DNA from 4 places in the Mesorhizobium sp. CA13 genome. Region 2 is predicted to be linked to each of the others. Evidence: riboswitches for the same ligand, from Rfam matches in the RefSeq annotation. Region 2 holds a riboswitch; each other region holds the start of a gene.
The links. Region 2 has a riboswitch for cobalamin ahead of LB566_RS28390 (aromatic ring-hydroxylating oxygenase subunit alpha). Riboswitches for the same ligand answer to the same signal wherever they lie in the genome.

Region 1 (5,875 bases), on a different contig from region 2:
TGGCGCAGGTCGCGTAGCGCGGCCAGCCGCATCGTGGGCAGCCGATCGGCGTCGCCTTTCCAGGCCGCCGCCAGTCCGGCTAGGTCGCTGTCGGTGAAGGACAGCGCCACCATATCCGCCGGCGTCTGCCGCAGATCGACCGGCTCGGCGAGATCGTCGAGCGAGGCGGATGTGGTGGCGAGGATGTGCATCGCGATCGGTGTTGCGTCAGCCGGCGAGGATATGCTCGATCGCCGGGCGGTTCAGCCCCTTGAGGCCGATGACGACCAGGCGCGAGCGGCGGTCGTCGTCAGCCGTCCAGGCGCGGTCGTAGTAATGATTGACGCGCGGACCGACCGCCTGCAGCAAAAGCCGCATCGGCTTGCCGCCGACCTCGACGAAGCCTTTCACCCGCAGCACGTTTTCCTGTTCGGCGGCGGTCGCGACCCGCTTTGCCAGGTCGTCCGGGTTGGCGATCGAGGGAATGTCGACGATGAAGGTGTCGAAGTCGTCATGCTCGTGGTCGAAGGCGCCGTCATGATGGGACTTGCGGTTCTCGATGTCGTCCTCGACGGCGAGGCCCAGCCCGAGCAGCACGGACGGATCGACCTTGCCATGAGCCGTCGGCACAACCTTCACGGCGCGAGCGGAGTGTTCGCCAATGATGGCGTTGGCGCGAGCCGAACCTGCGGCATCCATCAGGTCGCTCTTCGACAGGATGATGAGGTCGGCGCAGGCGATCTGGTCCTCGAACACCTCCTCGACCGGGTCGTCATGATCGAGGCTCTCATCCTCGGCGCGCTGCGCCCGCAGGGCGTCCATGTCGTTGGCGACGCGCCCCTCCGCCAATGCCGGACCGTCGACCACGGCGATCACACCGTCGACCGTCACGCGGCTCTTCACCGTCGGCCACTGGAAGGCCTGGACCAGCGGCTTCGGCAAAGCCAGGCCTGAGGTTTCGATCAGGATGTGGTCGACCTTCGGCCTCAGCGACAGGATCTGGTCGAGCGCCGGGACAAAATCGTCGGCGACGGTGCAGCAGATGCAGCCATTGGCCAGTTCGACGATGTTTTCCTCCGGGCAGGTGTCGATGCCGCAGCCCTTGAGGATCTCGCCGTCGATGCCGATGTCGCCGAATTCGTTGACGATGATGGCGATACGCTTGCCGCCCGCGTTTTCCAGGAGGTGGCGGACCAGCGTGGTTTTGCCGGCACCCAGGAAGCCGGTGACGACGGTACAGGGGACGCGGGAGAGAGTGGCGGCGGAAACTGCGGCGGTCATGGTCAGTCCTTCAACAGGTCAAGGGGTGGAATGCGGGCCACGAGGCCGCGCTTGAGGGAATCGGGCCGGCCACGCCAGGGGATAAGGCCGTCGGTCGAAGTGGCGAAAAGTTTCGCGCCGGTGACGAGGTCGGCGCCACTGGCGATGTTCAGGTCGCCGAAGACATAACTCCAGCAGCCGTCGCGAAGGATCGCAGCACTGAGGCGGCGCTTGCAGTTGCCAAGGCATTCGACCGTGCGGACGCGGACATTGTCGGCCGTTGCGGCTTGGCGCGTGTCTTGAGCCAAAACTTCGCCGGCGCGGGGATGGGCATCGGAACCGGTCTCGTCGCGGCAGGAAGCGCAGACGATGACAGTGACGCCGGCCAAGGCGTCGCTATCGCCAGACAAAATGTCCGCTGTTTCAGCCGGGAAACTGCTGTCGCGTTCCAAATCGGGCTCCTTGCCCGGAAAACCCGCCGGGCGATCGGATTCTTATGTCTCAGACGGCAGGTCTCCTGGCTCGCGGGTCATCGCCTTCGTGCCGCCTTCCCGGGACCGTCCCAGTGGTTTTCGGCCTTGGCTCGTCGCTTACAGTTGCGGGGACAGCCGCGGATTTGAAATCGAGATTTCGCACCGCATTCCCTCTTGGCTCCTCCCTTTGCCGAGAGGAGACCGTCTGGAAGGGATTTAGGCTCTTGCAGGCGGCGGTGTCAACGCGCGTCTACGACACGGCAATGTCAGCGAGCGGCTGCCCAAGGTCGCCGGCGGGCGTAACCTCAATCCGTTCGAGGCCGAGCCAGCCCTGCATCTGCGTCAATTCCTGGAAGAGTTGCGCGGCGGTCTCAGGCGGCGCGCTCGGCTCGGCATAGGCCGCGTGGACGCGTAGCACGCCGGCCGGCCGGTCGGCCTTGAGGTCGACGCGCGCCACGATCCTGTCGCCGAGCAGGAAGGGCAGGACGTAATAGCCGTATTGCCGCTTTTCGGCAGGGGTGTAGATTTCTATGCGGTAGTGAAAATCGAACAGCCGCTCCGTGCGCGAGCGCTCGAAGACGACCGGATCGAACGGCGCCAGCAGGGCGCGGGCCTCGATCCTGCGGGGAATGCGGGCCTCCTTGTGGAGGTAAGCCGGTTTGTTCCAACCCTCGACACGCACCGGCACCAGCTCGCCTGTTTCAACCAGTTCCTCCAGCCGGCCCTTCATGTCGGCCGGCGACAGGCGGAAATAGTCGCGCAGGTCGCTTGCTGTCGCGACGCCATGGGCGCGGGCGGAGATCCGCAGCAATTCCCGATGCGCGTCCTCGGCTGATGGCACCGGCAGATCGAGGATTGCCTGCGGCAGCACGCGCTCGGGCAGATCATAGAAGCGTTCGAAGCCACGGCGGTGCGCGGTGGTGATGCGTCCTGCCCAGAACAGCCATTCGAAGGCATGCTTGGCGTGGCTCCAGCCCCACCAGCCGCCGGATCCTTTCTGGCCTTCGAGCGCGGACGCAGCTATCGGACCGCGCTCCGCGACCTCGCGGTAGATCTCTTCTATATAGGCGGCGTGCTCACGGCCCCATTTGGCCAGTCCCAGGTACATTTCATCGCCGCGCTCGGCGCGCTGCATGCGCCAACGCATCAACGGGTAGGTCTCGACCGGCAGGAACGAGGCCTCGTGGGCCCAGTACTCGAACACCGTGCGCTTGCGCGTGACGGCGGCGTTGTCGAGCAAGGTGAACGGGTAGGGGCCAAGGCGCGAATAGAGCGGCATATAATGAGCGCGCACCACAGCGCTGACGGAATCGATCTGCAGCAGGCCGGTACGCGAGAGCACACGGGCGAAGTGGCGTCGGTCGGGCGTGCCGGCGGGGCGGGGATCAGTGAACCCTTGGGCGGCGAGCGCGATGCGCCGGGCCATGGCGAGCGAGATCTTTTCCTTCATTCGGATGCGACTCTGAGGCTTGTTGAGCGTCGTTCGGACAGTTGATTCCAGCGATGCTAGCAGGGTTTTGGCGGCAACTCTGTCAGGAGAGAAAAGTGGAGTAAAAAGCGAAGGAAATCAAACAAGAGCGGATCGGACCAGTTTCTTCCCTTATGCCGTCCAGGCCGGTGTTTTGAACAAGGTTTGACTTGCTTCGCCGGAAGCCCTGCGCTAACCCTCGCCGCGTTGCAGCAAAGGCCCCTTAAAACGGTTCAGCGGTTAAACTGTCACGCTTCCGCAATAGGGTCTGGTGCTGTAATCAAAATGGATTGGCGCCAACGGAAAGCCGCAGCATGAACGCACTTCTCAGTTCGTACCTGCCCATCGTCCTGTTTATCGCAGTGGCGGCGGCTGTCGGCGTTGCGCTTATCGTGGCGCCGTTCCTGGTGGCCTATCGCAATCCCGACCCGGAAAAGCTTTCCGCCTACGAATGCGGGTTCAACTCGTTCGATGACGCCCGCATGAAGTTCGACATCCGCTTCTACCTTGTGTCGATCCTGTTCATCATCTTCGACCTGGAAGTGGCCTTCCTGTTTCCGTGGGCGGTGTCTTTCTCGAAAATCGGCATGCTCGGTTTCTGGTCGATGATGGTGTTTTTGGCGGTGCTGACCATCGGCTTTGCCTATGAATGGAAAAAAGGAGCGCTCGAATGGGATTGAGCGACAGTTCCGGCACGCTCGTCGCGCCGAAGCCCAAGGGTCTGATCGATCCCAATACCGGCAGGCCGGTTGGGTCCGATGATCCGTTTTTCCTCGAGATCAACGACGAACTCGCCGACAAGGGCTTTCTCGTCACCTCGACCGAAGCGCTGATCACCTGGGCGCGCAGCGGCTCGCTGATGTTCATGACCTTCGGCCTCGCCTGCTGCGCCGTCGAGATGATCCACACCTCGATGCCGCGCTACGATTCGGAGCGGTTCGGTGTTGCTCCTCGCGCGTCTCCGCGCCAGTCCGACATCATGATCGTTGCCGGCACGCTGACCAACAAGATGGCTCCGGCGCTGCGCAAGGTCTACGACCAGATGCCGGAGCCGCGCTACGTCATCTCGATGGGCTCCTGCGCCAATGGCGGTGGCTATTACCACTATTCCTATTCGGTAGTGCGCGGCTGCGACCGCATCGTGCCGGTCGACATCTATGTGCCCGGCTGTCCGCCGAGCGCCGAAGCGCTGCTCTATGGCATTCTTCTGCTCCAGAAGAAGATCCGCCGCACCGGCACGATCGAACGGTAAATCCATGGCCGCATCCCTGAGCGAACTGTCGACCTATCTCGGCGAAAAACTGATTGGCCGCGTCAATGAAGCGGTGTTCGCCTATGGCGAACTCACCATCCATGTCGAACCGCGCGATCTGATCGAAGTGGTGACTTTCCTGCGTGACGATCCGCGCTGCCAGTTCATCTCGGTCATCGATGTCTGCGGCGCCGACTATCCGTCGCGGGCCAAGCGTTTCGACGTCGTCTATCACCTTTTGTCGCCGAAGCAGAACGTGCGTATCCGCATCAAGGTGCAGGCCGACGAGGAGACGATGGTGCCGTCGATCACCGGCGTCTATCCCGGCGCCGACTGGTTCGAGCGCGAGACCTACGATCTCTATGGAGTGCTGTTTTCGGGCCACCCCGATCTGCGGCGCATCCTCACCGACTACGGTTTCGACGGTCACCCGCTGCGCAAGGATTTCCCGCTGACCGGCTTCGTCGAGGTGCGCTACGACGACGAAGCCAAACGCGTCATCTACGAGCCGGTGGAACTGAAGCAGGAATTCCGCAATTTCGATTTTCTGTCCCCATGGGAAGGCACCGATTACGTGCTGCCAGGGGATGAGAAGGCAAAGCAGTAATGGCCGAAACCTCCGTCCGCAATTTTAACATCAACTTCGGACCTCAACATCCTGCTGCGCATGGTGTTTTGAGGTTGGTTCTGGAGTTGGACGGCGAGGTCGTCGATCGCGTCGATCCGCATATCGGGCTCTTGCATCGCGGCACCGAAAAGCTGATCGAGCACAAAACCTATCTGCAGGCAGTGCCTTATCTCGACCGGCTCGATTATTGCGCGCCGATGAACCAGGAGCATGCCTTCGCACTGGCCGCCGAGCGCCTGCTCGGCATCGAGGTGCCGAAGCGCGGCCAGTTGATCCGCGTGCTCTACTGCGAGATCGGCCGCATCATGTCGCACATCCTCAACGTGACGACGCAGGCGCTCGACGTCGGCGCGCTGACGCCGCCTCTGTGGGGCTTCGTCGAGCGCGAAAAGCTGATGGTGTTCTACGAGCGCGCCTCGGGTTCGCGCATGCATGCCGCCTATTTCCGTCCGGGCGGCGTTCATCAGGACCTGCCGCAGAAGTTGCTCGAGGACATCGGCAAGTGGATCGACCCGTTCCTGAAGTCGATCGACGACCTCGATCAGCTGCTGACCGGCAATCGCATCTTCAAGCAGCGCAATGTCGATATCGGCACGGTTTCGCTGGCCGACGCCTGGGCCTGGGGCTTTTCCGGCGTCATGGTGCGCGGCTCGGGCGCTGCCTGGGACCTGCGCAGATCGCAGCCCTATGAATGCTATTCGGAGCTCGATTTCGATATTCCGATCGGCAAGAACGGCGACTGTTTCGACCGCTACCTCGTGCGCATGGAAGAGATGCGCCAGTCGGCGAAGATCATGCGCCAGTGCATCGATCTC
Region 2 (5,875 bases):
CGGCAAGGTTGCCAGCGACGGCTGGTCGTGCTGGGCCTTCTCCAATCATGACGTGATGCGCCCGGCCTCGCGCTGGGCCGCCAACGAAGCCGACCCGACCGCCTATCTCAAGGTTATCTCGGCATTGCTGATGTCCTTGCGCGGCTCGGTCTGCATCTATCAGGGCGAGGAATTGGGGCTCGGCGAAGCCGAATTGCGGTTCGAGGATCTGCAAGATCCCTACGGCATCCGCTTCTGGCCGGAATTCAAGGGCCGCGACGGCTGTCGCACGCCGATGGTGTGGGACGGCAACGCCAGGAATGGCGGCTTCTCCCAGGCAAAGCCGTGGCTGCCCGTGCCGGCCAAGCACCTGTCGCAAGCCGTCAATGTGCAGCAAGGCGACGAGCATTCGCTGCTCGAACACTACCGGCGTTTTCTCGGCTTCCGCCGCGCCCATCCGGCGCTGGCCAAGGGCGATATCAGCTTCATCGCAAGCCAGGGCGACACTGTCGCCTTCACGCGCCGCGCGGGCAACGAGCAGATCGTCTGCGTCTTCAACCTGGGATCGGGGCCGGCGGAGGTTGACCTTGGCGGCCGATCGCTGCAACCTTTGCCCGGACACGGATTTTCGGGACAGGCGAGCACCAGCTCCATCCGTCTCGGCGGCTACGGCGCCTGGTTCGGGCGTATCGACTGAATTCTAGGGACCACTGGAGAGAAACATGGCCGATGTCACGCTGAGGCAAGTGAAGAAATCATACGGCAATCTCAATATTCTGCACGGCATCGACCTCGACATCAAATCGGGCGAGTTCATCGTTTTCGTCGGTCCGTCGGGCTGCGGCAAGTCGACATTGCTGCGCTCGATCGCCGGGCTTGAGGAGATCACCTCGGGCGAGCTCAGAATTGCCGGCGAGGTCGTCAACGACGTGCCGCCGTCGAAGCGCGGCATCGCCATGGTGTTTCAGTCCTACGCGCTCTATCCGCATATGACGGTCTACGACAACATGGCGTTCTCGATGAAGATCGGCAAGGAAAGCAAGGCCGAGATCGACAAGCGCGTGCGCCAGGCGGCAGAGATCCTGCAGCTGACCAACTATCTCGACCGCCTGCCCAAGGCGATGTCGGGCGGCCAGCGCCAGCGCGTGGCCATCGGCCGCGCCATCGTGCGCAACCCGAAAGTGTTCCTGTTCGACGAACCGCTGTCGAACCTCGACGCCGCGCTGCGCGTCGCCACCCGCATCGAAATCGCCAAGCTCAAGGAATCGATGCCCAACACCACCATGATCTACGTCACGCACGATCAGGTGGAGGCGATGACGCTGGCCGACCGCATCGTGGTGCTGAAGGAGGGCCATATCGAGCAGGTCGGCACACCGATGGAGCTCTACAAGAAACCCGGCAATCTGTTCGTTGCCCAGTTCATCGGCTCGCCGGCCATGAACATCCTGCCGGCGACCATCGACAAATCAGGCAATCCGACCGTCATCAGTCATGTCGGCGGCCGCAAGGCTACGGTGCCGATCACGACGCCGGCCTCGGCCAAGGGCGCCTCGGTGAGCTTCGGCGTGCGGCCGGAGGACCTGACGATCGCCAGCGGCACGGACTATCTCTTCGAAGGGACGGTGGACTATGTCGAGCAGCTCGGCGAGGTGCAACTCGTCTATGTCGACATCGGCCGCGCCGACCTACCGCTGGTGACCAAGCTGCCGGGCAATGTCGAGGTCAAGCGCGGGGCGACGCTGCGGCTGAGCGCCGACGCCGGAGACCTTCATATCTTCGACGCGGATGGGCGATCCTTCGCGCTGCACGAGACGGAAGCGAAGGCGGCCTGAGAGCAGGCCATGAATTGCATGAATTAATTGCCGGCCACGCAAAAACAGGAGCGGCGAGCAAAGCCCGCCGCTCCTGTTTGATATCAGCTTCGGCTGTTAGTGGCCGAAGAGATTCCGGTCACTGCCCTGAGGGGCGGACTTCTGTACGTCACCCGAGGAATTGAGCAGCTTGTAGACGGGCGAACCGCTGTCGCGGATCGAAGCCGTGTGCGACTTGTCGACCGAGGTGACGGCAGGCTGGTTGGCACCATTGGAGCCGTAATTGTCGCTGGCGGCCAAAGCGCTGCCGGAAACGGCCAGAACGGCGGCGGCGGCAAGGATGATCTTCTTCATTTCAAGTCTCCTGAATTCTCAAATTCCACCGCAGTGGCGGGCTTACCCGCCAGCTGCTGAAGGATCGGCTGTTAGTTGTTGCCGAAGAGGTTACGATCGGCACCCTGAACAGGGGCCTGAGCAGCCGGAGCCGACGTCCTGGTCGAAGCGGTGTACGAGCTGTCGGTCGACGTGGCCGCGGGCTGATTGGCGCCATTGGAGCCATAATTGTCGCTGCCGGCGAAAGCGCCGCCCGAAACAGCCAGAACGGCGGCGGCAGCAAGGATGATCTTCTTCATTTCAAGTCTCCTGAATTTTCGAATTTCGCCAGGACGGCGGAAGGCCCGCCGTCAACTGGAGATCGGCTGTTAGTTGTTGCCGAAGAGGTTGCGGTCGGCACCCTGAACAGGCGCCTGGGCAGACGGCGCGGACTTCTGGACCGAAGCCGTGTGCGCGTTGTCGACCGAGGTGACGGCAGGCTGGTTGGCGCCATTGGAGCCATAGTTGTCGCTGCTGGCGAAAGCACTGCCCGAAACGGCCAGAACGGCGGCGGCAGCAAGAACGATCTTCTTCATTTCAAGTCTCCTGAATTCTCAAATTTCGCCCAGGACGGCGGAAAAGCCCGCCGTCAACTGGAGATCGGCTATTAGTTGTTGCCGAAGAGGTTGCGATCGGCGCCCTGGACAGGCGTCTGGGCAGCCGGTTCCGACTTCTTGGTCGAAGCGGTGTACGAGCTGTCGACGACGGTGGCCGCAGGGGCATTCGAACCATAGTGGTCGCTACCAGCGAAGGCGCTGCCGGAAACAGCCAGAAGGGCGGCGGCAGTGAGAATGATCTTTTTCATTTTTGATACTCCAGTATTTTTCCGTCCGTCTAGCGGCGTGTCTTGGGAGGAAATCGCGTCGTTCGGACAGCCCCGATGTGGGAAAGCCATACCGCCATTTCCAATCACGAAGTTTTTCCGCGTGGACCAAGTTTCCACCACTTGAAATTGTGCCAGGGCCTTCTACATTCGTTTTTTTCCGTTTAATATCAGATAGTTAGGTAAACTGATCGTGCGATCACCAACTGTGTCGAAGGCGCAGTGTTCACACCGTCCTGTACGCATCGTCAACAGAAACGAACCGTTCGGTTCGATTTTAGAGGGCGCTAATAGTCACTTTTCGAAACCGTTAACCTTTTTTGGCTCCGGCACGAGTTGAATTCCGAGGCGGCGAGCCGAGCCTTTCTGCCCCTCCAACGACGGCCGCACCGTTTCCAATGCGTGTCGCGCGGCATGGATGCGATGTCGTTTTCATGCCGACGACAAGTCGGCGATCATGGTTAGATCCTGCCATCTCGGGTGCCGCCACGTGACGACGAGGCGGAGAATTGGGAAGCCGGTCAGAATCCGGCGCTGCCCCCGCAACGGTGGTGGAGTTCAGGTCGCGACGGGAGACCACTGGGCAAAGGCCTGGGAAGGTGTCGCAACAGTCCGCAAGGACAGCTCCAGAGCCCGGAAACCAGCCTGAGATGTTGGACTCGACTGATCGCGGCGGGCGGTCAAGAGGCGGATGGTGCATGTCCGGCGCAAGCCGGCGCGCGGCTTGATCCTTCCTCTCTCCCCTCCGTTCAGTCCTTCAATGCGAGGACAGGACTTCAATGCGAGGACAGGACATGGATGCGCGCAACGACATGCTGAAACGGCTGCAAGGCCGCAGGGACGGCTTCTCACTCGAGCAGCCCTTCTATACCGACGCCGAATACTTCAAGCTCGATATGGAGCTGATCTGGTACCGCGACTGGCTGTTCATCGGTCATGATTGCGAACTGCCCAGGCCCGGCAGCTTCATCACCGTGCAGATCGGCGACTATCCTGTGGTGCTGGTGCGCGACCAGAAGGGCAACATCAACGCCTTCCACAATTCTTGCCGCCATCGCGGCAGCCGCGTCTGCAACACCGACAAGGGCACGGCGGCGAAGCTCGTCTGCCCCTACCATCAGTGGACCTACGAACTGGACGGCAGGCTGCTGTTCGCCAGGCAGATGGCCGAGGGTTTCGACAAGAGCCAGTTCGGCCTGAAGCCGGTCGCCTGCGAAAGCGTTGGCGGCTACATCTTCATTTGCCTCGCCGACGAGCCGGCGGATTTCGTGCCGATGCGGACGATGATCGAACCCTATTTGCTGCCGCACCGGCTGCGCGAAGCAAAGGTCGCCTTCGAGAGCACCATCGTCGAGAAGGGCAATTGGAAGCTGGTCTGGGAAAACAACCGCGAATGCTATCATTGCGCCGGCAACCATCCGGAGCTCTGCAAGACCTTTCCTGAGGCGCCGACCGTGACCGGCGTGCAAGGCGCCGACAGCGACCCGGAGATGCTGGCGCACTGGGCCAAATGCGAGGCCGCCGGCCTGCCGAGCAAGTTCCGCATCGACCCGGCCGGACAATACCGTGCCACCCGCGCGCCGCTGCTGCGCGATGCCGTCAGTTACACGATGACGGGAAAACGCGCGGTCAAGAAGAACCTGTCCGACAGCGTTGCCACCGACCGCATCGGCTCGTTGCTGCTCTATCACTATCCGACGACCTGGAATCACATCCTCGGCGACCACGCCGTCACCTTCCGGGTGCTGCCGATCAGTGCCACCGAGACCGCGGTAACGACCAAATGGCTGGTTCACAAGGACGCGGTCGAGGGTGTCGACTACGATCTCGCCGAGCTCACTCATGTCTGGACCGAGACCAACGACCAGGACCGCCGCATCGTCGAGGAAAACGCCTTCGGCATCCTGTCGCCGGCCTATGAACCCGGCCCCTATTCCGAACTGCACGAAGGCGGCGTCATCCAGTTCGTCGACTGGTACGCGCGTTTCATCGGTCCGCGCCTCGCCGAAGGCGGCCGGCCGGCCCTGCGCAGCGTTGCTTGAGAGGTGAGGGATGAATGCGATGACGGATCTCGGCCTCTATCGCCATCTCGATCAGATGGCGCCCTGGAACGACAGGCTCCAGGTGCTGGAAGTGATCGGCGTGAGCGACGAGGCGCCTGATGTAAAGACCTTCACCTTCCGCTCCGACAACCAGACCTGGTTCCGCTACAAGCCGGGCCAGTTCGTGACGCTGGAACTGCCTACAGCGGATGGGCCGCTGATGCGCACCTACACGCTGTCGTCTTCCCCCTCGCGGCCGTTCTCGATCGCGGTGACGGTGAAGGCGCAGGCCGGCAGCACCGGCACGCGCTGGATGTTCGACCATTTGAGGCCCGGTTCGCACGTCAAGGCCTATGGGCCGGCCGGAGACTTTTCGCTGCACAGCCACCCGGCAGCCAAATATCTGTTCATCTCGGCCGGCTCCGGCGTGACGCCGATGATGTCGATGCTGCGCTGGCTGAACGACTGCGCGCCATGGACCGATGTCGGCTTTGTCAATTGCGCGCGCCGGCCCGAAGAGATCATCTTCCGCAAGGAACTGGAATTGCTCGGCAGCCGCATGCCAGGCCTGTCGCTCGGCTTCATGATCGAGGAACGGTCGAGCCGGGAGGGTTGGTTCGGCCATATGGGCCGCATCGACGCCATCCGGCTGCCGCTCTTGGCGCCCGACTTCCGCGACCGGGAAATCTTCTGCTGCGGCCCCGACCCCTTCATGCGTGCCGTGCGCGGCATGCTCGAAGCCGCCGGCTTCGACATGGTGAAATACCATCAGGAAAGCTTTGCAGCGCCTCTGACGGAGGAAATTCCGGCGCCGTTCGCCTCGCCGACTGACGACGGCGCGGTCA
Region 3 (5,875 bases), on a different contig from region 2:
CGTAATGGCCAATAGGAATGCCTTGTGCCGCAAGGTCATGGTCCCGGTCAAAAAGCTTCCGGATGCATCGCCCTGGCGATCTTGCCGATCGCTTCGATGTTGGCCGGCCCGGGTGTCAGTTCGGCATAGCGAAGCGCCACGAAGCGTTCGTTCTTGACCGCGTCCGTCTCCTTCATTGCCGGATGCGCTTTCAGGAAATCGAGCAGCTTCCGGTAGCCGCCGCCATCCTGATAGTCGAGCAGGATGAGGAATTGCGGATTGCGCGAGGCCACCGTCTCCCAATCCGTGTTGCCCCAGCTGGTGTTCATGTCGGCCATGATGTTGTCGCCGCCGGCCGCGGAAATCATGGCGTTGGGAATGGCGAACTTGCCTGATGTGAACGGCTTGTCCTCGCCGGAATCATAGAGGAACACGCGCGTTCCCCTGCGGTCGCCGACCTTGGCCGTGATTTCGGCGAGCTGCGCCTTCCAGCCGGAGACGAGCTTATCCGCCTCGGCCTCCTTGCCGAAGATCTTGCCCAGCTTCTCGACATCGCCATAGAGCAGCTCCATCGAAGCGGCAGGCCGGTTCTTGTCGAGATGGACGCAGCTTTCCGTCAGCACCAGGGTCTTGATGCCGTGCTGCGCCAGCGTATCGGGCGTCACCTCGCCGCCCGGCTTCATGCCGTAGTACCAGCCGGCGAAGAAGAAGTCGGGCTCGACAGCGACCAGGTTTTCCAGCGTCGGATATTTGGGCGCCAGTTCCGGGATCGAGCCTTGCTCGGCCTTGAATTCGGGGCCGACCTTGTACCATCCGGTGATGCCGGTCAGGCCGACGATCGACGGCTGCAGCTTCAGGGCGAAGGCCATCTCGGCCATGTTGAGATCGTGAATGACGGCACGCTTGGGCGGCGCGTCGAACGTCAGCGGCTTGCCGCAGCTGTCGACCGTCACCGGAAAGGCGAAGGCCGTAGAGGCCAGCAGGGAGAAGGCAAGAGACACGGCAAGGCGTTTCACGGATATTGCTCCTTTGTTGAACAGGATCTGCCGGAAATGGCTTCGATCACGAAGATGGCGCGGCACGGTTCGGAACCTCGAACACCGTCAGTTCGCGGTCCTCCGTCGGGTGGCGCAACCTAAAGACGTCGACACCGAAGATCTCGCGGATCAGCTGCTGGGTGAGTGCTTCGCGTGGCGGCGCCAGCACATGCAAGCGGCCATGGCTCATCACCGCGACCCTGGTGGCGAAAGGCGTCACCAGCGCCAGATCGTGCAGCACCGCGATCACGGTCATGCCGAGGCCTGCCACCAGTTCGAGCAACTCGCTGCGCGCCCGCGGGTCGAGATGGTTGGTCGGCTCGTCGAGGAATAGGATCTTCGGCTCCTGCGCGATGGCGCGGGCAAGCTGGGCGCGCTGGCGCTCGCCGCCCGACAGCGAGCCGATGGTGCGGCCAAGCAGCGGCAACAGCCCGGTCCGGCGCAGCGCCTCGACGACAATGTCGCGTTCCTCGCTCCTGTGCCTGCGGCCGGCATGCGGAACCCGGCCGAGCTCGACATAGTCGATGACCGCCAGTCGTGGATCGGGTTGATCGGTCTGGCCGACGACGGCGATGTGCAGCGCCCGCTCGGCGGTCGAAATCCTGTCGAGCCGGCGCGCGGTGAGCTTCACTTCGCCCGAACTCGGCCGCAGCATGCCCGACAGCATGCGCAGCAATGTCGTCTTGCCGGCGCCGTTGGGCCCGATGATAGCGAGGCGGTCGCCCGCCGCCACCGAAAGGCTGACCGGATGCACCAGATGCAGGCCATCCGCCGCCGCGGCCAGGTCGCGGGCCTCGAGAAGCGGCGCGGTCATGGGCAATTCCTTGCAGGGCCTGCGGGAATACGGGCCAGCGTCTTGCCTGCCAGTCCTGCCGGACGCTGGCCTGAATTCACCTCGGTGGCGATATCGCGGCAAAGCGTGCACACGACGATGCGATGCATGGGAATGCAGTGAATGCGATCGATGGCGCCGTCCAACTTCCGTCACTTTCAAAAATGGCGACGGAAGGAAGCTGGCTTGAACCGGTCGACAAGACCGAACCCGCGTCTCCTCCCGGCACACCCCGTCCGGTCACTCATGCAGATGGCAGGTCTCCTGGCTCGCGGGTCGTTGCGCCATCCTGCCTTCCCAGCCTTGCCGGCCAGTGGCTTTTTCGGATTTTGCTCGCCGCTTACAGTTGCGGGGGCAGCCATGGCTTCGACCCGAAAGGTGGGCCTCACCATGTTCCCTTTTCACCCCTCGCCTTGCGGCGCGGGGACCATCACGAGTCGCAGCCTAGGATGCAGGCAGCGTCAAGGCAAGGTCGATGCATGTTCTGTTATAACAATACACTCGCATGGTCAATCACTATCGCGTGCCACCAGTTCCAGCGGCCAGACCTCGCGAATGATCTCTGGCCCTTTCGCGCCGGCGAAAGCCGGGAGCGAGGCGAGCAGGATTTCGCCAAGCCGCCGCCCCATCGGATCCAGGCTCGGACGAAAGCCGGTCAGCGCCGGCGAGAAATAACGGCAGAGCGGCGTGTCGACGATGACGATCACCGCGACATCATGGCCGGGCTTGATCCCCATTTCGGCGAGCGCTTTGCAGCCGCCGAGCGCCATCGAGTCGTTGTTGAAGATGATCGCGGTCGGCGGATCCTTCGACCGCATGACTTGCGGTGTCACCGCGTAGCCACCGGCTTCGTTGATGAAACCATCCACAATCAGGGCGGGATCGACTTCGATGCCGTGCCGCCGCAGCGCCTTGCCATAGCCCTCCAGAAACAGATAACCGAAATTCAGGTCAAGCGACGGCCGGATGGCGGCGATGCGGCGGTGGCCGCGCGCGACCAGTCGGTCGACTGCATCGGCGCCCGCCTTCTCGAAATCCAGGTCCAGAGAAGGATAGTTGTCGTCGCCGGACCGGCTTCGGCCGAGCGTCGCGAAGGGAAAGCCTGCCTTGCTCAGATAGTCGATGCGATCGTCCTCGCGCCGCGTCCAGGCCAGCACGACGGCATCGGCACGACGTGTCTCGACGACACGGCGCAGGCGCTCCTGCTGATAGTCGCCCGGCGCGCCCATGACGATGATCAGGTCGAGCCCATGTTCGGCCAGTGCCGCTTGCAGCCCACTCAAAAACGGGATGAAAAACGGCTCGCCATATTCCTGGTCGCCCGGATGCGGCTGGAGCATGAAGGCCACGGCATGCGTGGTGCCACGGCGAAGGTTCCTGCCCGACTGGTTCGGCGAATAGTTGAGTTGCCGCGCCGCGTCGAGCACGCGCTGGCGCGTCTCGGCATTGACGTCGGCGCGCCCGTTAAGCGCGCGCGAGACCGTGCCGATCGAAATATTCAGATGCCGTGCAAGATCGTGAATGCTGGATGCCAAGACCTCCCCCTCCTGCTTCTGGCTAGCACCAGCCGGTCGTGCGGCCAAGGCGTTTCAGAACCGACGGTACAAATCCGATTGACAATATACGCCATCGGGTGTGTCATCGTAAACGTTTACGGAAGTCATTTACGGACTACCGTGGTGCCAGCCAGGAGGGGTTGGCCGGAGGAGCGCTGGATGATGCACGTCGTCCTGGTCGGGTGCGGAGCCATGAGCAAAACCTGGCTCGAGGCCGCCCGCCAATCCCCTGCCGTCAGGATCGTCGGCCTCGTCGACCTCGACGCCGACAGGGCGCGCCAGCGGGCCCGCGAATATGACCTCGCCGGGGTCGCGATCGGGACCGATCTCGACGCCATTCTCGACCAGACCCGACCCGATGCGGTGTTCGACGTGGTCGTGCCCGCCGCCCGCCGCGACGTCGCCAACTCCGCCTTCGCCCATCGTTGTCATCTTTTGACGGAAAAGCCGCTGGCCGACAGCTCGGACAATGCGCGCGCCATCATCGGCGCGGCCCGGCGCGCCCGGCGCATCCATGCCGTCGTGCAGAACCGCCGCTACGTCGCCAACGTCCGGCGCATCCACCGCTTTCTCGGCTCCGGCGCCATCGGCGCTGCGACCAGCATCCATGCCGATTTTTTCGTTGCGCCGCATTTCGGCGGTTTCCGCGAAGACATGCGCCACGTGCTGCTGCTCGACATGGCAATCCATACATTCGACGCGGCCCGCTACATGGTCGATGGCGAGCCGACCGAAGTGTATTGCCGGGAATGGGAGCCGGCCAATTCCTGGTACCGGCAGGGATCGTCGGCAAGCGCCACCTTCGAACTCGGCCAGGGCAAGATGTTCACCTATCGCGGCAGCTGGTGCGCCGACGGCTTCCGCACCAGTTGGGAAGGCAGTTGGCGCATCATCGGCGAACGCGGCAGCCTGACCTGGGATGGTCATGACGATTTGAAGGCCGAAGCCGTGCTGCCGGAACGCGAAGGCCTGCTCGACAAGGTCGTGCCGGTAGCGGTGCCGCCGCTCGACCCTGCCGACCGCATCGGCGGGCATCTCGGCGTCATAGAAGATTTCGTCCGCGCCGTGGAAACCGGCACCGAGCCGGAGACGCGCGGCGCCGACAACATCAAGAGCCTGGCCATGGTTTTCGCGGCGATCGAAAGTGCGGAGACCGGGCGCCGGATCGAAATCCCCAGGCAGGAAGGATGACCATGCCGAACCCGCTTCTCGACATCAGGATCGGCACCATGGTGCGGGCCAATCTCGAAGATCCGGCCGCCTATATCAGGCAGATCCTGCCGCTCGGTTTCGAGAGCGTCCAGCCCTTCTTCTGGCAGACGCTGGGCGGCAAGGATCTGGGGCGGCTCGCCGGCGAAATCCGCGACGCCATCGGCGATGCCGATGTCAGCGTCAGCTCGATCGGCGTGTTCGGCAATCCACTCGAGAGCGGCGACACCGACCGCGGCGTGCTCAAGGCTTGGGAAACGGTGATCGACAGCGCGCATCTGTTCGGCACCAATCTGGTCAGCGGTTTTACCGGCCGCATCCGCGGCAAGCCGCTGACAGACAGCCTGCCGCGCTACCGCGAAGTCTGGGGAGAATTGGCCAGGCGCGCGGCCGACAAGGGCGTGCGCATCGCCTTCGAGAATTGCGCCATGGATGGCAACTGGGCCGCCGGCGACTGGAACATCGCCCATAATCCGGACGCCTGGGAACTGATGTTCAACGAATTGCCGGATGAGAATCTGGGCCTGGAATGGGAGCCCTGCCATCAGTTGGTCTATCTGATCGACCCGATCCCGCAGATCCGCAAATGGGCGCCGCGCATCTTCCATGTCCACGGCAAGGACGCGACGGTGCGCTGGGATGTCATCCGCGAGCACGGCGTTTTCGGCCGCCTGCCCTTCGTGCAGATGCGCACGCCCGGCTTCGGCGACAGCGACTGGACGCGCGTGATCAGCGAATTGCGCCTGGCCGGCTATCGCGGCGCCATCGACATCGAAGGCTGGCACGACCCGGTCTACCGCGACGATCTCGAAATGACAGGCCAGGTCCGCGCGCTGGAATACCTCCAGCAATGCAGGGGAGGCGTGAGCTACCTGCCGAACCCGACGTGAGGATTGGCCGGCGGGAGGAGCCGGCCAGGGTTGCCGAAGCAGATGTCGAAACCCTCGCTCGCGAGGACAAAAGGGAGGAACGTGCATGAGCATCGCCAAGAGAACGACACTTCTGCGCACGAGCGTCGTGGCGGCCGCCACGGCGCTCGCCGCCGCCATCTCCACCTTGCCGGCACAGGCGCTCGACGCGCAATGGTGCAAGGACGTCCACATCCGCTTCTTCGTCGGCGGCGCCGAGGGCGACGCCTTCGGCACCATCGTCTACAATGGCGCCAAGCAGGCTGCGGCCGATCTCGGACCGAAGGTCGACTACATCTTCTCAGGCTGGGATATCGAAAAGATGGTCCAGCAACTGCGCGAGGCGGTCGCCGT
Region 4 (5,875 bases), on a different contig from region 2:
GAAGGCGGTGTTCATCTCCGGCCGGCCGCGAAAAAGCTCGGTCCAGCGCGCGCGCACCATTGCCGGCATGCTGGGCATGGCCGCGGCCAGCAGCGCCGACACGAACAATGTCCATACCGGCCAATCCTGGTTGGCCGACGCAATCAGCAGCAGGAATGCCAGCACGGAGATGATGGTGGTGGGCACGACGATCCGTGTCTGGCCGAGGCGGTCGACCAGCCTGGAGATCTGCGGCGCCAGGAAAGCGTTGGCCAGCGCGAATGTCGCCGAGACGGCGCCCGCCAGCCAGTATTCGCCACGCGTCTGCGACAGCATCGCGACGATGCCGATCGGCGCCATGGCGATCGGCAGGCGCGCCATGAAGCCTGCAGCGGCAAAGCCCTTGGCGCCAGGGGCTCGAAAAATCTCGGAATAGGGGTTCTGCATGGTCCGTTCCTCGACAAAAGGCGATTCGGAAATTACATACGATGCGTATGAACACTAAATAGATCATACGTTGCGTATGTCAATTGGCATACGGAACGTATGTGGGTAAGGCCAGAAGAGATGCACAAGCCCCGCAAGGAAATGATCGCCGAAACGCGCGCCAAATTGATTGCCGCGGCCCGGCATGCGTTCGGAACGATCGGCTATGCCGAAGCGTCGATGGACGATTTCACCGCATCGGCGGGACTGACGCGCGGTGCGCTCTACCATCATTTCGGCGACAAGAAGGGGCTCTTGCAGGCGGTCATCGCCGAGATCGACGCCGAGATGGCGGCACGGGTGAATGAGGTTGCAGCGAAAGCACCGACCCGCTGGCAAAGCTTCGTCGACGAATGCACGAGCTACATCGAAATGGCGCTGGAGCCGGAAATCCAGCGCATCATGTTCCGGGACGGTCCGGCCGTGCTGGGGGACCCCGCGCAATGGCCGAACGCCAATGCCTGCGTCGCGTCGATGACCGATCACCTGACGACGCTGCAGGGCGACGGGGTGGTCGTCTCGGGCGTCGACCCCGAGACCGCGGCACGGCTGATCAACGGGGCGAGCAGTCAGGCGGCGCAGCGGATCGCCAATTCGAACGACCCGGAAGCGACATCAAAGACCGTGGTGGCGGCATTCAAGCAACTGCTCGAAGGATTGTTGAGGAAGGGTGCCACAGCCGCCTGAAGGCGGATAGCCGAGGTGCTTCCAGGTTCAGATGCTCAGGACAAGGCGCAGGCCGCCGGCAGCGCTGAGCATGCCGTAGCGGCAATCAAATCAAGGGTTTGACAGATTTTTCGCATGTTGCCGCCTTGAGGCGGGCGATCGTTGACTTGAGCGGCACTTCGCCCTGTCCGCAAAACGTCTCGCTCATGATCAGCTCGGGCAGCGGCAACCGTCGACCCCAGCCATGTGTTTCGAGGTCCGGTTTCGGCGCGAACTCGGAGACGCGGCCGATACAGAGATAGGCCACCGGCGTCACATGCTCGGGAATCGACAGAAGGTCTTTCAACGCCCGCGCCTCGATAATGCTGACCCAGCCGACCCCGACGCCTTCGGCGCGCGCCGCCAGCCAGAAATTCTGCACCGCGCAGACCGTGCTGTAGAGATCCATCTCGGGATTGTGCCAGCGTCCCAGCGGCGAACCCTGTGAGCGTCGGCGGTCGCAGGTGATGCAGATATTGAGCGCGCTTTCGCAGATGCCTTCCAGCTTGAGCTTGCGGTAGAGCGCCCGCCGCTCTTCCTCGATGGCGGGCAATTCCTGCTCGCGCGCCGCCAGGAACAGGTCGCGCACCTGTTCCCGTCGTTCGGTGCCACGAATGACGATGAAATTCCATGGCTGCATGAAGCCGACCGATGGCGCGTGATGGGCGGCAAGCAGCAGCCGCGCCAGCACCTCGTCGTCGACGGCCTCTGATGTAAAATGGCTGCGGACATCGCGCCGCGTGAACATTGCGCGGTAGACCGCATCGCGCGCCATCTGGTCGAATCCGTCACCCACGGGGATGGTCATATCGTCCGGCATCGCTTGTCCCCTTGCGATTGCAATCAACTGCCGTCCGCCTGACCATGCGGATGACGATGCCTGCCAGGCCGGTCTTCTGGCTCGGGATCAACCCGCGTCCGGCGCCTTCCCGTCATCGACAGTGGCACTTACCGGCGCGGTCCCCCTTACAGCGTTGGGCACGCCACGGGATCAAACCGTGTTCCCGATTCTCCCGCTCGCGGCGGGCACCAGGCAGCGGCCGGGACTTTACGACGAAGCCTCCGCGCCGCCAATCCCAGCGGCGACGCGAATGGACGCAGGCGCGATTTTCCCCAGCCATCAGGCCGCAACGCATGGCTATCGCCGCGCCGGGGCACTAGATAGGGAGCATGGCCACTCGTCTCTACACCCATCCGATCTTCCTCGAGCACATCACGCCACCCGGCCATCCGGAGCGGCCGGACCGCTTGCGCGCCATCGAGCGCGTGCTCGACGACGAAGCTTTTGCCGCGCTCGACCGCACTGAGGCGCCGGAAGGCGACGAGGCCACCATTCTCTATGCGCATCCCGCCGACTTCGTCGAACGAGTGCGCGCCGCCATTCCCGAGACGGGCATCGCCCGCATCGATGCCGACACAACGGCCAGCCCGAAGAGCTGGCAGGCGGCGATCACCGCGATCGGCGCCGCCAACGCCGGTGTCGACGACGTCTTTGCCGGCCGGGCAGACAACGTTTTCGTCGCCGCCCGACCGCCCGGCCACCATGCCGAGAAAGCGACCGCGATGGGCTTCTGCCTGTTCAACACGGCGGCCATCGCCGCACGTTATGCACAGCGCAAACACGGTATCGAACGTGTCGCCATCGTCGACTGGGACGTGCATCACGGTAACGGCACGCAGGATATTTTCTGGGACGATCCGTCCGTGCTTTATTGCTCGACGCACCAGATGCCGCTCTACCCCGGCACCGGAGCAAAGAACGAAACCGGCGCCGGCAACATCGTCAACGCGCCGCTTGCGCCGCAAACCGGCAGCGAGGCGTTCCGCGATGCCTTCCTGTCGCGCGTGCTGCCCTCGCTCGACAATTTTGCACCCGACCTGATCATTATTTCGGCCGGCTTCGACGCGCATCATCGCGACCCGCTGGCCGAGATCAACCTGACCGAGGATGATTTCGACTGGGCGACCGGCCAGCTCATGCAGCGCGCGGCGCGCCACAGCGGCAACCGGCTCGTCAGCCTGCTCGAGGGCGGCTACGATCTGCAAGGATTGGCATTTTCGGTCGCCGCCCATGTCGGGCGACTGATGAAAGGATGAATGATGGCTGGTGAAACCAACGAAGACGTCAAGGCGATGAGCTTCGAACAGGCTCTCGACGCGCTGGAGAAGATCGTCGATGATCTGGAGCGTGGCGATGTGCCGCTCGACCAGTCGATCAGGATCTACGAGCGCGGCGAGGCGCTGAAGGTGCATTGCGACCGGCTGCTCAAGGCGGCCGAGGACAAGGTGGAGAAGATCAGGCTGTCCCGCGACGGCAAGCCGATCGGGACGGAGCCGCTGGACGCGGATTGAGGCACGCAGCCGTCTCTCTGGTTTTTGACACGATCATGATTGAGGATAGAACGCATCCCGATTGAAACGGCTCCAGGACAAGAGGAGATACGGAAGCGATGTGCAGAAACATCAAGACCCTGTTCAATTTTGATCCGCCGGCAACCGATGACGAGGTGCGCGATGCAGCCCTTCAGTTCGTCCGCAAGCTGAGCGGAACGACGCGGCCTTCGAAGCAGAACCAGCACGCATTCGACCATGCCGTCGAGGCCATCGCGGCGTCGGCGCGCGAGCTTCTCGATTCGCTTGAAACCAACCAGCATCCGCGCAACCGTGAAGAAGTGGCGGCCAAACTGCGGGCGAGGGCGGCGATCCGCTTTGCCTGATCTGGCCAAAGCAGCCATCGGCGGCTGACAAGGAGAGTTCATGAGCTTCTTCCCCGGGAAGGACCCCGAAATAGGCGACGCCTTTGCCAGCGACCAGATCGAATTGATGGTCATTCCGAACGCGAAGGACATTGGCGGTTTTCAGGTTCGCCGTGCCTTGCCGACTGCCAGAAGGCGGCTGGTCGGTCCCTTCATCTTCTTCGACCGCATGGGGCCTGCCATCCTGCGCGCCGGTCAGGCGCTCGACGTCCGGCCGCATCCGCATATCGGTCTGTCGACGGTCACCTACCTGTTCGATGGCAGGATCAGGCATCGCGATTCGCTCGGCACCGAAATGGTGATCGAGCCGGGTGACGTGAACCTGATGACCGCCGGCCGCGGCATCGTCCATTCGGAGCGCACGCCGGAAGAACTGCGCGGCGCGCCGATGTCGGTCTCGGGCCTGCAGACATGGCTGGCGCTGCCGGACGGCAAGGAGGAAGTAGCGCCGGTGTTCGAGAACACCGCTGTCGCGCGGCTTCCCGACATCGACGCGGAAGGCGTCAGTGGCCGCATCGTCATCGGCGATTTCCAGGGGCTGCGTTCCCCGGTGCGGGCCGATTCCGAGACGCTCTACGCCGATCTCAGGCTGGCGCCGGGCGCCAGCGTCAAAATCCCGGCCGACGCGGAAGAACGCGCCATCTACACGCTGGAAGGCGAGGTCTCGATTTCCGGCGACGTGTTTCCGGCCGAACGGCTGCTGGTGTTCCGGCCCGGCGACGAGATCGTCGTATCCTCACAGGGCGGTGCCCATTTCATGCTGTTCGGCGGCGCCTCACTGGGCTCGAAGCGCTACATCTGGTGGAATTTCGTCTCGTCTTCCAAGGAGCGCATCGAGCAGGCCAAGCAAGAATGGAAGACCGGCCGCTTCGACATCGTTCCCGGCGATGAGAAAGAGTTCATTCCACTGCCGGAAGGCTGAGAAAATCGATGAGGGAGCCGGCCTTCCGCGCCATTTGACAGGCATTTACTTTCGCCTGACGGCGGCCTATCCCGCGCATGAACAGAAGCCTGGGCCTACCCGTGAACGCAACGCCGCATACGCCGCTTCTCGACAAGGTCCGCATCCCGGCCGAGCTGCGCACGCTTTCCGAAAGCGAATTGCCGCAACTGGCATCGGAGCTTCGCCTCGAACTGATCGACGCGGTGTCGCGCACCGGCGGTCATCTCGGCGCCGGGCTTGGCGTTGTCGAACTGACCGTGGCGCTGCACTATGTCTTCAACACACCCGATGACCGGCTGATCTGGGATGTTGGCCACCAGGCCTATCCGCACAAGATCCTGACCGGGCGCCGCGACCGCATCCGCACCTTGCGCCAGGAGGGCGGCCTCTCCGGCTTCACCCGCCGCACCGAGAGCGAATACGATCCGTTTGGCGCCGCCCACTCCTCGACGTCGATATCGGCGGGCCTGGGCATGGCGGCGGCCCGCGATCTTGCCGGCGGCCGCAACAATGTCATCGCCGTCATCGGCGACGGCGCCATGTCGGCCGGCATGGCCTACGAGGCGATGAACAATGCCGGTGCGCTCGATGCCCGCCTGATCGTCATTCTCAACGACAACGACATGTCGATCGCCCCGCCGACCGGCGCCATGAGCGCCTATCTGGCGCGCCTGGCCTCTGGCAAGGCCTATGTCGGCCTGCGCGACTTCGGCAAGAAACTGACCTCGTATCTCGGCAAGCGCGCCGACCGGGCCATCACCAGGGCCGTCGAGCACGCGCGCGGCTACGTGACCGGCGGCACGCTATTCGAGGAGCTCGGCTTCTACCATATCGGCCCGATCGACGGTCATAATCTGGACCATCTGATCCCGGTGCTGAAAAATGTCCGTGACAATGGCAAGGGGCCGGTGCTGATCCATGTCGTCACCCAGAAGGGCAAGGGCTACGCGCCCGCGGAGGCTGCGGCCGACAAATATCACGGCGTCAACAAGTTCGACGTGATCAC

Region 1: linked by a shared signal. The riboswitch ahead of LB566_RS23595 (DUF1636 family protein) and the one ahead of LB566_RS28390 (aromatic ring-hydroxylating oxygenase subunit alpha) in region 2 are both predicted to bind cobalamin.
Region 3: linked by a shared signal. The riboswitch ahead of LB566_RS01670 (ABC transporter ATP-binding protein) and the one ahead of LB566_RS28390 (aromatic ring-hydroxylating oxygenase subunit alpha) in region 2 are both predicted to bind cobalamin.
Region 4: linked by a shared signal. The riboswitch ahead of bluB (5,6-dimethylbenzimidazole synthase) and the one ahead of LB566_RS28390 (aromatic ring-hydroxylating oxygenase subunit alpha) in region 2 are both predicted to bind cobalamin.

The regions. Positions count from the first base shown of each region.
Region 1 is NZ_JAIUHS010000012.1:32,343-38,217, forward strand. Features, by position in the region: gene LB566_RS23585 (cobaltochelatase subunit CobN) at 1-191, opposite strand, end outside; gene cobW (cobalamin biosynthesis protein CobW) at 208-1,260, opposite strand; gene LB566_RS23595 (DUF1636 family protein) at 1,263-1,691, opposite strand; cobalamin riboswitch at 1,729-1,933, opposite strand; gene LB566_RS23600 (winged helix-turn-helix domain-containing protein) at 1,963-3,162, opposite strand; gene LB566_RS23605 (NADH-quinone oxidoreductase subunit A) at 3,495-3,860, shown strand; gene LB566_RS23610 (NuoB/complex I 20 kDa subunit family protein) at 3,851-4,432, shown strand; gene LB566_RS23615 (NADH-quinone oxidoreductase subunit C) at 4,437-5,039, shown strand; gene LB566_RS23620 (NADH-quinone oxidoreductase subunit D) at 5,039-5,875, shown strand, end outside.
Region 2 is NZ_JAIUHS010000018.1:67,750-73,624, forward strand. Features, by position in the region: gene LB566_RS28360 (alpha-glucosidase) at 1-676, shown strand, start outside; gene LB566_RS28365 (ABC transporter ATP-binding protein) at 702-1,814, shown strand; gene LB566_RS28370 (DUF680 domain-containing protein) at 1,911-2,147, opposite strand; gene LB566_RS28375 (DUF680 domain-containing protein) at 2,219-2,425, opposite strand; gene LB566_RS28380 (DUF680 domain-containing protein) at 2,495-2,701, opposite strand; gene LB566_RS28385 (DUF680 domain-containing protein) at 2,773-2,970, opposite strand; cobalamin riboswitch at 3,450-3,652, shown strand; gene LB566_RS28390 (aromatic ring-hydroxylating oxygenase subunit alpha) at 3,783-5,030, shown strand; gene LB566_RS28395 (hybrid-cluster NAD(P)-dependent oxidoreductase) at 5,050-5,875, shown strand, end outside.
Region 3 is NZ_JAIUHS010000001.1:325,257-331,131, forward strand. Features, by position in the region: gene LB566_RS01660 (FecCD family ABC transporter permease) at 1-39, opposite strand, end outside; gene LB566_RS01665 (ABC transporter substrate-binding protein) at 48-995, opposite strand; gene LB566_RS01670 (ABC transporter ATP-binding protein) at 1,042-1,830, opposite strand; cobalamin riboswitch at 2,085-2,295, opposite strand; gene LB566_RS01675 (LacI family DNA-binding transcriptional regulator) at 2,358-3,383, opposite strand; gene LB566_RS01680 (Gfo/Idh/MocA family protein) at 3,564-4,595, shown strand; gene LB566_RS01685 (sugar phosphate isomerase/epimerase family protein) at 4,598-5,503, shown strand; gene LB566_RS01690 (substrate-binding domain-containing protein) at 5,589-5,875, shown strand, end outside.
Region 4 is NZ_JAIUHS010000001.1:795,309-801,183, reverse strand. Features, by position in the region: gene LB566_RS04080 (MFS transporter) at 1-426, opposite strand, end outside; gene LB566_RS04075 (TetR/AcrR family transcriptional regulator) at 547-1,152, shown strand; gene bluB (5,6-dimethylbenzimidazole synthase) at 1,238-1,990, opposite strand; cobalamin riboswitch at 2,039-2,219, opposite strand; gene LB566_RS04065 (histone deacetylase family protein) at 2,341-3,267, shown strand; gene LB566_RS04060 (exodeoxyribonuclease VII small subunit) at 3,271-3,522, shown strand; gene LB566_RS04055 (DUF2277 domain-containing protein) at 3,621-3,887, shown strand; gene LB566_RS04050 (pirin family protein) at 3,928-4,848, shown strand; gene dxs (1-deoxy-D-xylulose-5-phosphate synthase) at 4,926-5,875, shown strand, end outside.